4 regions of the Virgibacillus siamensis genome follow, and region 3 is predicted to be linked to each of the others. Evidence: riboswitches for the same ligand, from Rfam matches in the RefSeq annotation. Region 3 holds a riboswitch; each other region holds the start of a gene.
What was found. Region 3 has a riboswitch for S-adenosylmethionine ahead of B1K71_RS03580 (homocysteine S-methyltransferase family protein). Riboswitches for the same ligand answer to the same signal wherever they lie in the genome.
Positions count from the first base shown of each region.

Region 1: linked by a shared signal. The riboswitch ahead of B1K71_RS15305 (LLM class flavin-dependent oxidoreductase) and the one ahead of B1K71_RS03580 (homocysteine S-methyltransferase family protein) in region 3 are both predicted to bind S-adenosylmethionine.
Region 2: linked by a shared signal. The riboswitch ahead of B1K71_RS07490 (Na+/H+ antiporter NhaC family protein) and the one ahead of B1K71_RS03580 (homocysteine S-methyltransferase family protein) in region 3 are both predicted to bind S-adenosylmethionine.
Region 4: linked by a shared signal. The riboswitch ahead of B1K71_RS13340 (methionine ABC transporter ATP-binding protein) and the one ahead of B1K71_RS03580 (homocysteine S-methyltransferase family protein) in region 3 are both predicted to bind S-adenosylmethionine.

Region 1 is NZ_FUIH01000007.1:2,312,598-2,314,803, reverse strand. It holds gene B1K71_RS15310 (ABC transporter permease) at 1-862, shown strand, start outside; SAM riboswitch class I at 1,001-1,109, shown strand; gene B1K71_RS15305 (LLM class flavin-dependent oxidoreductase) at 1,323-2,206, shown strand, end outside.
Region 2 is NZ_FUIH01000007.1:772,918-775,123, forward strand. It holds gene B1K71_RS07490 (Na+/H+ antiporter NhaC family protein) at 1-1,089, opposite strand, end outside; SAM riboswitch class I at 1,228-1,341, opposite strand; gene B1K71_RS07495 (DUF3267 domain-containing protein) at 1,424-2,041, shown strand.
Region 3 is NZ_FUIH01000007.1:15,782-17,987, forward strand. It holds gene B1K71_RS03575 (hypothetical protein) at 1-426, opposite strand, end outside; SAM riboswitch class I at 1,099-1,199, shown strand; gene B1K71_RS03580 (homocysteine S-methyltransferase family protein) at 1,299-2,206, shown strand, end outside.
Region 4 is NZ_FUIH01000007.1:1,889,943-1,892,148, forward strand. It holds gene B1K71_RS13335 (methionine ABC transporter permease) at 1-84, opposite strand, end outside; gene B1K71_RS13340 (methionine ABC transporter ATP-binding protein) at 74-1,105, opposite strand; SAM riboswitch class I at 1,195-1,306, opposite strand; gene B1K71_RS13345 (thioredoxin family protein) at 1,367-1,684, opposite strand; gene B1K71_RS13350 (toprim domain-containing protein) at 1,695-2,048, opposite strand.

The DNA.
Region 1 (2,206 bases), 2.3 Mb from region 3:
GGAAGAAGCGGTTTCCTCCCCATTGCATGACGTATGGAGAACTTTCCGTAAAAATAAATTGGCGGTGATTGGGTCAGCTATCATTTTTCTGTTTATTTTAACAGGTATTTTTGCCGGGTTGCTCGCACCTGAGGGTATCAATGAGCAAAAATTGGATCAGGCAGATAAGCTATTACAGGCACCTTCGGCAGAGCATTGGTTTGGTACGGATGCATTTGGACGCGATATTTTAAGCAGGATGATGTATGGTGCCGGGATTTCACTGTGGATTGGTTTCTCATCCGTCATTGGTTCAGTTGTTGTCGGTTCTTTTTTGGGGCTAATTGCAGGATACTATGGACGATTTTGGGATATGATTATTTCAAGGTTGTTTGATATTATGATGGCTTTTCCAAGTATTTTGCTTGCAATCGCCATTGTTGCAATGCTTGGACCTTCTTTGCAAAATGCGTTAATAGCGATTGCATTGGTTAATGTGCCTGTATTTGGGCGACTTGTACGATCAAAAGTCATGACATTAAAGGAAGAAGAATATGTCCAAGCTGCCCGTTCAATCGGCATGCGGGATGCGCGGATTTTATTTTATCACGTATTACCGAATAGTCTTGCTCCTATTATTGTGCAGGGGACATTAAGTGTTGCGACAGCTATTTTGGATGCTGCTGCATTGGGATTTTTGGGAATGGGGGCGCAACCGCCTGAACCGGAATGGGGGAGAATGCTGGCAGATGCAAAAAATCATATACAAGGTGCGTCATGGACTGTTATTTTTCCGGGGATTGCAATTATGCTGACAGTGCTCGGGTTTAATTTAATGGGCGATGGACTGCGGGATGCACTGGATCCGCGAATGAAAAACTGACTGGTTTGAATTGCGGATCATGTAAAATGGATTCTACAGGATAATCGGGATTAAGCTTAAGGTCCTAATATTTCCAAAACATGTTGACAAATCATTATTCTGTGATAACATAATTAAAAATTAAATAATTTTGAGTACTTCTTATCAAGAGAGAGGGAGGGACTGACCCTGTGAACTCTCGGCAACCAGCTTTTTATTAAGCATGGTGCCAAATTCAGAGGAATGGATAGCATTCCGGAGATGAGAAGGCGTCGACAAAATGTATCGTTGTTTTGTAAACCCTTCTCTATTTTTTGGAGAAGGGTTTTTTGCATTCAAGCAGAAAGGGGAGAGGATTCCAATGAAGGTTTAAATATCAAAAGTATTAACAGAACAAGCCTCATCTGTAATGCCTTGCATACTTAAATCCAAGTTTTCCAATTTGATAACTTTAATTAAAAATCAATTTAGGAGTGATTTTATGAAAAAGCAAATCCATTTAAATGGTTTTATCCAAAATTCACCTTCACCACATTCAACAGGATTGTGGAAATACGAAAAAGATCAGGGTATCCATCACAATCAATTATCTTACTGGACGGAAACTGCAAAAATACTGGAACGTGGAAAGTTTGATGCACTATTTATTGCCGATGTATTGGGGACCTACAGTGTTTATAAAAACAGTCATAAACCGGCTGCACAGCATGCTGTACAATTACCTGCTCATGATCCGCTGATTCCGATTTCCGCTATGGCAGCCGTTACAGAACACTTAGGTTTTGCGCCTACAATATCAGCAACATATGCACAGCCATATGCTTTAGCACGGCAGCTGTCCACACTTGATCATCTGACGGAAGGGCGTGTTGCATGGAATGTTGTGACATCATATTTGGAAAGTGAAGCGGTTAACCTTGGTCTGTCAGGACGCCTTCAGCACGATTTGCGCTATGATCGGGCGGATGAATTTTTGGAAGTTGTTTATAAGTTATGGGAACACAGCTGGGATGATCATGCAGTTATACACGATAAAGAAAAGGACAGTTTCGCAGACCCCGATAAGGTAGATTTGATTCATCATCAGGGAAGATTTTTCGATGTGCCCGGACCACATTTGGTGGAACCATCCCCGCAGCGTACACCCGTTCTTTTCCAGGCAGGGGCTTCGCCAAGGGGACGAAATTTTGCTGCAAAACATGCAGAGGCTGTCTTTACTAAAAATCATTCACTGGATGCTTTGCGGCAATATTCCGCTGATTTACGGGACCGTACGGAAGAACAGGGCAGAGAACCCGGTAACGTACTTATTTTCCCGATGATTCTGCCGATTATCGGTTCGACAGAGGAAGCGGCATATGCTAA
Region 2 (2,206 bases), 760 kb from region 3:
ACCGAACCGTTCTGAAATCTGTTTGACTAGCGGACCAACACTGATAATAGAGATTGTGTTGTTGGCTGTTGATACATCAAAGGCGCTGACAAGTCCGGCAATTCCTGCTTCGGCACCTTTTCGTGTTTTAATTCGATTGCTGATAGCATGAAGCATGAAGTCAATTCCGCCGTTTACACGGATTAGTTCGACTAAACCTCCTAGTAAAATCGATAACAGGGATAGTTCCTGCATGCCGGCCATGCCGTCGCCAAGCAAGTTCAGGAATCCCATGCCGTCGAATTTACCGTAAAACAGTCCAATGATTCCGGCGAAAATGGTACCGCCGATTAAGACATAGATGACATTGACACCGGCAATCGCAAATACAAGTACGGCAAGATATGGCAATACTTTTATCAGGTCATATGGGTGATTTCCGCTGACCCCGCCGCTTGCATCAAGTGTCATTACTCCGAAAATTACAGCTGTTACAATTGCAGCGGGAAGTGCGATATAAACGTTCACCTTAAATTTATCACTCATTTTAACAGCCTGTGTTCGAACCGCCGCAATGGTCGTATCGGAAATCATCGACAAGTTATCACCGAACATGGCACCACTGATAATTGCACCCATAATCAAGGCAGTACTCATACCGGTCTGATCAGCAAGTCCGGCACCGATTGGGGCAAGCGCAACGACCGTGCCGACGGATGTCCCCATTGAAATGGATATAAAGCAGCCGATTATAAACAACCCGACAATTAACAGGTTTTCCGGTAAGAAAGTTAAACCGAGATTAACGGTTGATTCAACTGCTCCAACACCCTCAGCGACAGCAGCAAATGCACCGGCAAGCAGGTAAATTATGACCATCAGCATAATGTTGGGATGACCTGCACCTTTTGTCAGGTGGTCAAGTTTATCTTTAAACGCCATTTTCCGGTTCATAAACAGTGCGAATAAAACGGCAATGAATACTGCAACAAGTACGGGCAGTTTATAAAAGTCGCCATTTATAAGACCGGATCCGATAAATAACAGTAAAAAAATGATAAAAGGCAGTAACGCAAAAGGATTTCCTTTATTAATTTTTGTTGTGTTCATTCCAATCTCCCCCTTGATGAATGTAAGTGTGTTAGGAATTCTGGGGTTATTGCTATCATGTCGATTCAACATCTGGACTGTGCAATAAAACCTGTACAAAAACAAAAAACCTTCCGTCTTGGAAGGAGATTATAGAATATCTTATCTTCCAAAACGCATATATAGCGGTTTGCTGGAATTGGCACCTTGCAGTTATTTGCGCAGGTTGCCGGGCTTCACAGGGCCAGATCCCTCAGCCACTCTGGATAAGTGGTGTATTTAATTGGATGATAGTCAGTTTAGTACAATTCATGAAATGTGTCAATCGTAATATGTTGAAAATGGGGGGAGTGTCATGAAGGTACGGAATAAATTGCCGAAGATGAATGAAGCTGTACATGTGGAACTGATTCAAAATGGCTGGAAGGAAATGAAAGTACCCCAAAGTTTGACAGTGGCTATTCTTTTATCAATTCCGTTTATGATACTGAATGGAATTGCAGCCCTTTGGATGATAAATCTTTTTTCCGGTATTACATTAAATGAATTTGGTATGACAACGCAGCAGGATTCATTAACAATTACCGTTAACCTGGGAATTATACTCTTAATATTCTTATTGGTCTTCATCCATGAATTACTCCATTTGATTTTCATACCAAACTTTCTCAGATCCGAAAACACGACGATTGGACTCACACTATTTGGCGGGTATGTAGCAACGGAAGAAGTGATTACAAAATCGAGGTACATCATTATTACTGTTGCTCCTTTTATTATTATTTCCATGCTATTACCAATGGTGCTGGGAATAATTGGAGCACTAACACCATCCATGAAGCTTCTGATATTCGTTAACGCTATGGCATCGTCAGTTGATATCCTGAATCTCATGTTCATATTAATCAACATTCCAAGGAAAGCCATCATAACAAATAACGGGACAAAAACTTATTGGAAACGAAGTAATTAACTGTGATTTAAAGCCCGATAAAAGAAAAAATTGAAATTGATAGTTCAGATTAATGCCGGGGTGGTTATTTTTTCTGTGGATGTTATGCTTTATGTTAGATGAATTTTTAGAAAGCCGTGTTACTCTTCAAAGGCCAAGTAACGCGGCTGTACTGGTTTATATATG
Region 3 (2,206 bases):
ATTTAAAGCGTCGGTCACGGCTTTATTCTTTTCGTTCTCTATCTTAGTCTCGACTTGTTTTTTGTATAAATCACTTACAAATAAAGTGAAGAATGAAAAACCTATACTATATAGAAGAAACACGTTAGAATCTATGGAGTTAACTAACCTTTTGAGGAAGGTTATGTTTGTATTAAGCATAGGAGAGAGAACGATTAAAACAATACTAAGAATAAATAATACATTCTTTGCTATCTTTCGTAAGATATGTTGTTCACTATCTTTCTTCAAAGGGTTATCTAATAAACTTGAAATACTCATTAACAACGCACCCAATGAAAAACCGAATATGGAAAAGTCCCCAAGTGTTATGTATCCCAACGAATAAAGAGGTGCACCAAAAATAAATATTATCCCCAATACTAAGATGATTCTTTGTTCCTTCAAGTCCTTAACACCTTCTTTCGTACTAAGACATAAAAGAATAATATGCTACAAATTTCACACTTATTTATATATTCAGTTTACATTATTTAGAAGGAATATTGAACATAAAATTAAGGTTGCAAAACAATTAAAAATCTACTATAATGAAACTTGTTCGTTAATCGTATGAATAGTGACGAAAAGAAAGCCACAATTGACGTTTGAATATACGGTCAAATCACGGTTTCTTAACGATTATTAAATTTATAAAATTGAAAGCACGACTCAAAATCGTGTTCCTTCGGGAGTGTCGGTTCGACCCCGACCACCGGTATCCTATAGACGATGATATGGCGATGTTTATTCGGAAAATAATCCGATTGGACAATCGTCTTTTTTTTGCGTTAATAAGGATAAGCATTTTAAATCGATTAAAGTTTGTCTATTAATTTATTGGACTTTGGAGGATGTATGGAATGATATTCAAGTAAACAATAGATTCAGGTGATTTCCATCGTCCTGAGATGGAAAGGTTCCAAATAAAGTGGAGCACCGTCTTCATGCTACCGAGAAAGCGGCTTTGAACGGCAACTCAAATCATTGAACCGGCTGTTTTGTTGCATTAAAAAATTTTCTTGACTTTTAAAAATACTGCGTGTATTGTATATAGTAATCAATAATTGAATACTGAAACTCTTATCAAGAGAGGCAGAGGGACTGGCCCTGTGAAGCCTCAGCAACAGACTTTTTAGTACTGTGCTAATTCCAGAAAGCGTGAAGCTTGCAGATAAGAAGAGTATTGAACACACGGCAAAACCCTCTTCTTATTTCAGAAGGGGGTTTTTTCGTTATTTAATTCACTGCGACAACTAAATTCAAAAGGAGGAAATGTTATGAAGCGCAGTTTGGAAGATCGTTTAAAAGAAGGTACCGTAATTGCAGGGGAAGGCTATTTATTTGAATTGGAACGCAGAGGATATTTGCAGGCAGGTTCGTTTGTTCCTGAGGTGGCTCTTGATAATCCTGAGGCATTAAAACAGGCATATCGGGATTATATGAATGGCGGTTCTGATGTTGTATTGGCTTTTACATATAATGCTCATAGGGAAAAAATGCGTATTATTGGAAAAGAAGATTTGCTGGAACCCTTAAACAGAAATGCTATTCGCCTTGCAAAAGAGGTTGCCAAAGAGCATCCAAAAGAAGAAGCGTTGGTGGCAGGGAATATATCGAATACCAATATCTTTAATCCGGATGATCCGGAGTCAAAGGAAAAGGTTAGAAATATATTTGCAGAAATGGTTACATGGTGCAAAGAAGAAGGGGTCGACTTCATCAATGGTGAAACATTTTATTACCATGAAGAGGCGCTAATAGCACTGGAAGAAATTACTAAACAAAGTTTGCCGGCAGTCATTACATTCGGGTTAATGGGCGAGAACATTTTACGGGATGGATACACTGTGGAAGAGTCCTGTAAAATACTTTCCGAAAAAGGAGCATTGGTCGTTGGTATGAATTGTTTCCGTGGTCCTGATACCATGCAGCCGTATCTTGCCGCCATACGAAACAATGTTGACGGTTATGTCGGCGGTTTGCCTATCCCATATCGTACAAATGAAGAACACCCGACATTCTTTAATTTGCCTGATGGGGGCTGCAGCTGCCATTTACCTACAGAAACAACATTTCCGACTGCTCTTGATCCGCTGTACCATAACCGTTATGAGCTGGCGGAATGGGCAAAAGAAGCAAAAGACACAGGTATCAACTATATTGGCCTATGCTGTGGTGCTTCACC
Region 4 (2,206 bases), 1.9 Mb from region 3:
GGCAAGTATCGTCATATAAAAAGTCTCATACGTGGCAACCCACAACTCCTGGGTGTCTATATTCGGAAATAACTCAGTCAACATCACGGACCACCTCCACTTCCACAGAGGTTTCATTCTTAATATAGTCGACCGCCTTGTCTATTTCAGATGGCTGACCATCTATTTGAACGAATAGGGTTCCATATGCCCCACGCTGTGTCTGCGTGATTTTTCCCTGTAAAATATTGATATCAATGGCAAACTTCTTGGCGACACTGCTCACCACTGCCTGATTGGCTGTTTCACCAAGGAAATGCAGGCGGATGATTTTACCGCTTTGGTACGTTTCAACCAGACTGGCATATACTTCATTCTCGTCACTGGTACCCATCACCTGTTCCACGAACTTTTTCGTAACCTGCTGCTGCGGCCTCAGGAAGACATCCATCATCTCACCTTGCTCCACAATTTTTCCTTCTTCCATGACAGCAACCCGATTGCATATCTTTCGGATGACATGCATCTCATGGGTAATCAAAATAACAGTCAGATCCAGTTTTTTATTAATGTCAACCAGAAGATCCAAAATCGCATTTGTTGTTTCAGGATCAAGTGCTGATGTTGCTTCATCACAAAGCAGCACTTTCGGTCTGTTTGCGAGTGCTCTGGCGATACCGACACGCTGTTTCTGACCGCCACTTAACTGTGATGGAAAGGCATTTTCCCTCCCGGACAACCCAACCAATTTTATTAATTCCTGTACACGTTCCTCCCGTTCACGTTTTGGAACTCCGGCAATTTCAAGCGGGAAGGCAATATTATCTTTTACCGAACGCGACCAAAGCAGGTTGAAGTGCTGAAATATCATCCCGATTTCCTGTCGTGCAAGCCGTAAACGCTTCGTATTCAAAGCTGTAATTTCCTGCTGATTTATAACAATTCTTCCGTCTGAAGGTTCTTCCAGCCGGTTCAGAAGCCGTACAAATGTACTTTTCCCTGCCCCGCTGTACCCGATTACACCGAATATTTCACCTTCGTTGATGGATAGGGTTAAATCATCAACAGCTGTAATGTTATTCTTATTAGATGTAAATACTTTGCTTAAACCCTCGATTGAAATCAACAAAATCCTCCTTCAGACATTACGATGTCACAAATTAAAAACGCCCTTCCGTAAGAGAACGGAAAGACGTAAGCTGCTATCTTCACGTTCTCTTATCTGTCAAAGCTGTTGCTTTGCAGGAATTGGCACCTTTTCAAATAAACTTCATTTGAGGTTGCCGCGGTTTCACAGGGCCAGCCCCTCCACCGCTCAGGATAAGAGAAAAACGTATTAAATTTTTAAAAAGTATAATCAAGATATTAGCATCCATTTGCCGGCATGTCAATCATTTTTTGCGAACAACTCCGGTTTATATTCCATTAGATAACGATAAATATTTGGTATGGAACGGAATGCATATACTTTTTCCTTCACTTCATTGTTTTCCTTTATCAACAGGCATGGAACACTTTCCACTTTATTTTCCTGCATGAAGTCAGGATTCAAGGATGCATTCATGTCATAAAATATATCTTCACCATGGACCGATTCAATTTTATTCAGCATTGATTTTGCCAAACTGCATGTACCGCAAAATGGTGTGTAGATATACAGTAACAAACGATCCTGTTGTAATACTTCCTCTGTTGCTTCCTGCAAAATGATCACCCTATAGTAAAAAAATCGGATTGACCCTGATTCCCTTTCCGGCCAACTCCACTGCTATATCGTGTTCAGGGGTCGCCGCAACTTCACGGTATTCACCGCTAACGTACATATGCTCGGCATGGGGCAGTTCCCTGGTCAATTGCCGCCGCAGTTTCACTCCTGAACTGTCTTCATCAACTAAAATATACACATCACGGTTATCGAGATTGTACGTTTCCAAAAGTTCGTCAAACTTTTCCACACCAAGTGTGCCGTTCGTACATATGATTTCGAGGTCTTCCGTAATGACCTTTTTAATTTGTTTTTTGTCTGTCAAACCTTCGACAATAATGATTTTTCCCGGATCATCCGTCATCACCAAATCGCTCCCAGTTGAAAACAGATTCTTTAAAATTATAACACAGCAGCCAGGGTGTACAGTTATTTTATGCTTGATGCATGATTTCATAGAAATATGGCTTCCTGCTAAAAAGAACTCTTACAAAAAGCATATTCCATTTTGTAACCCTTATG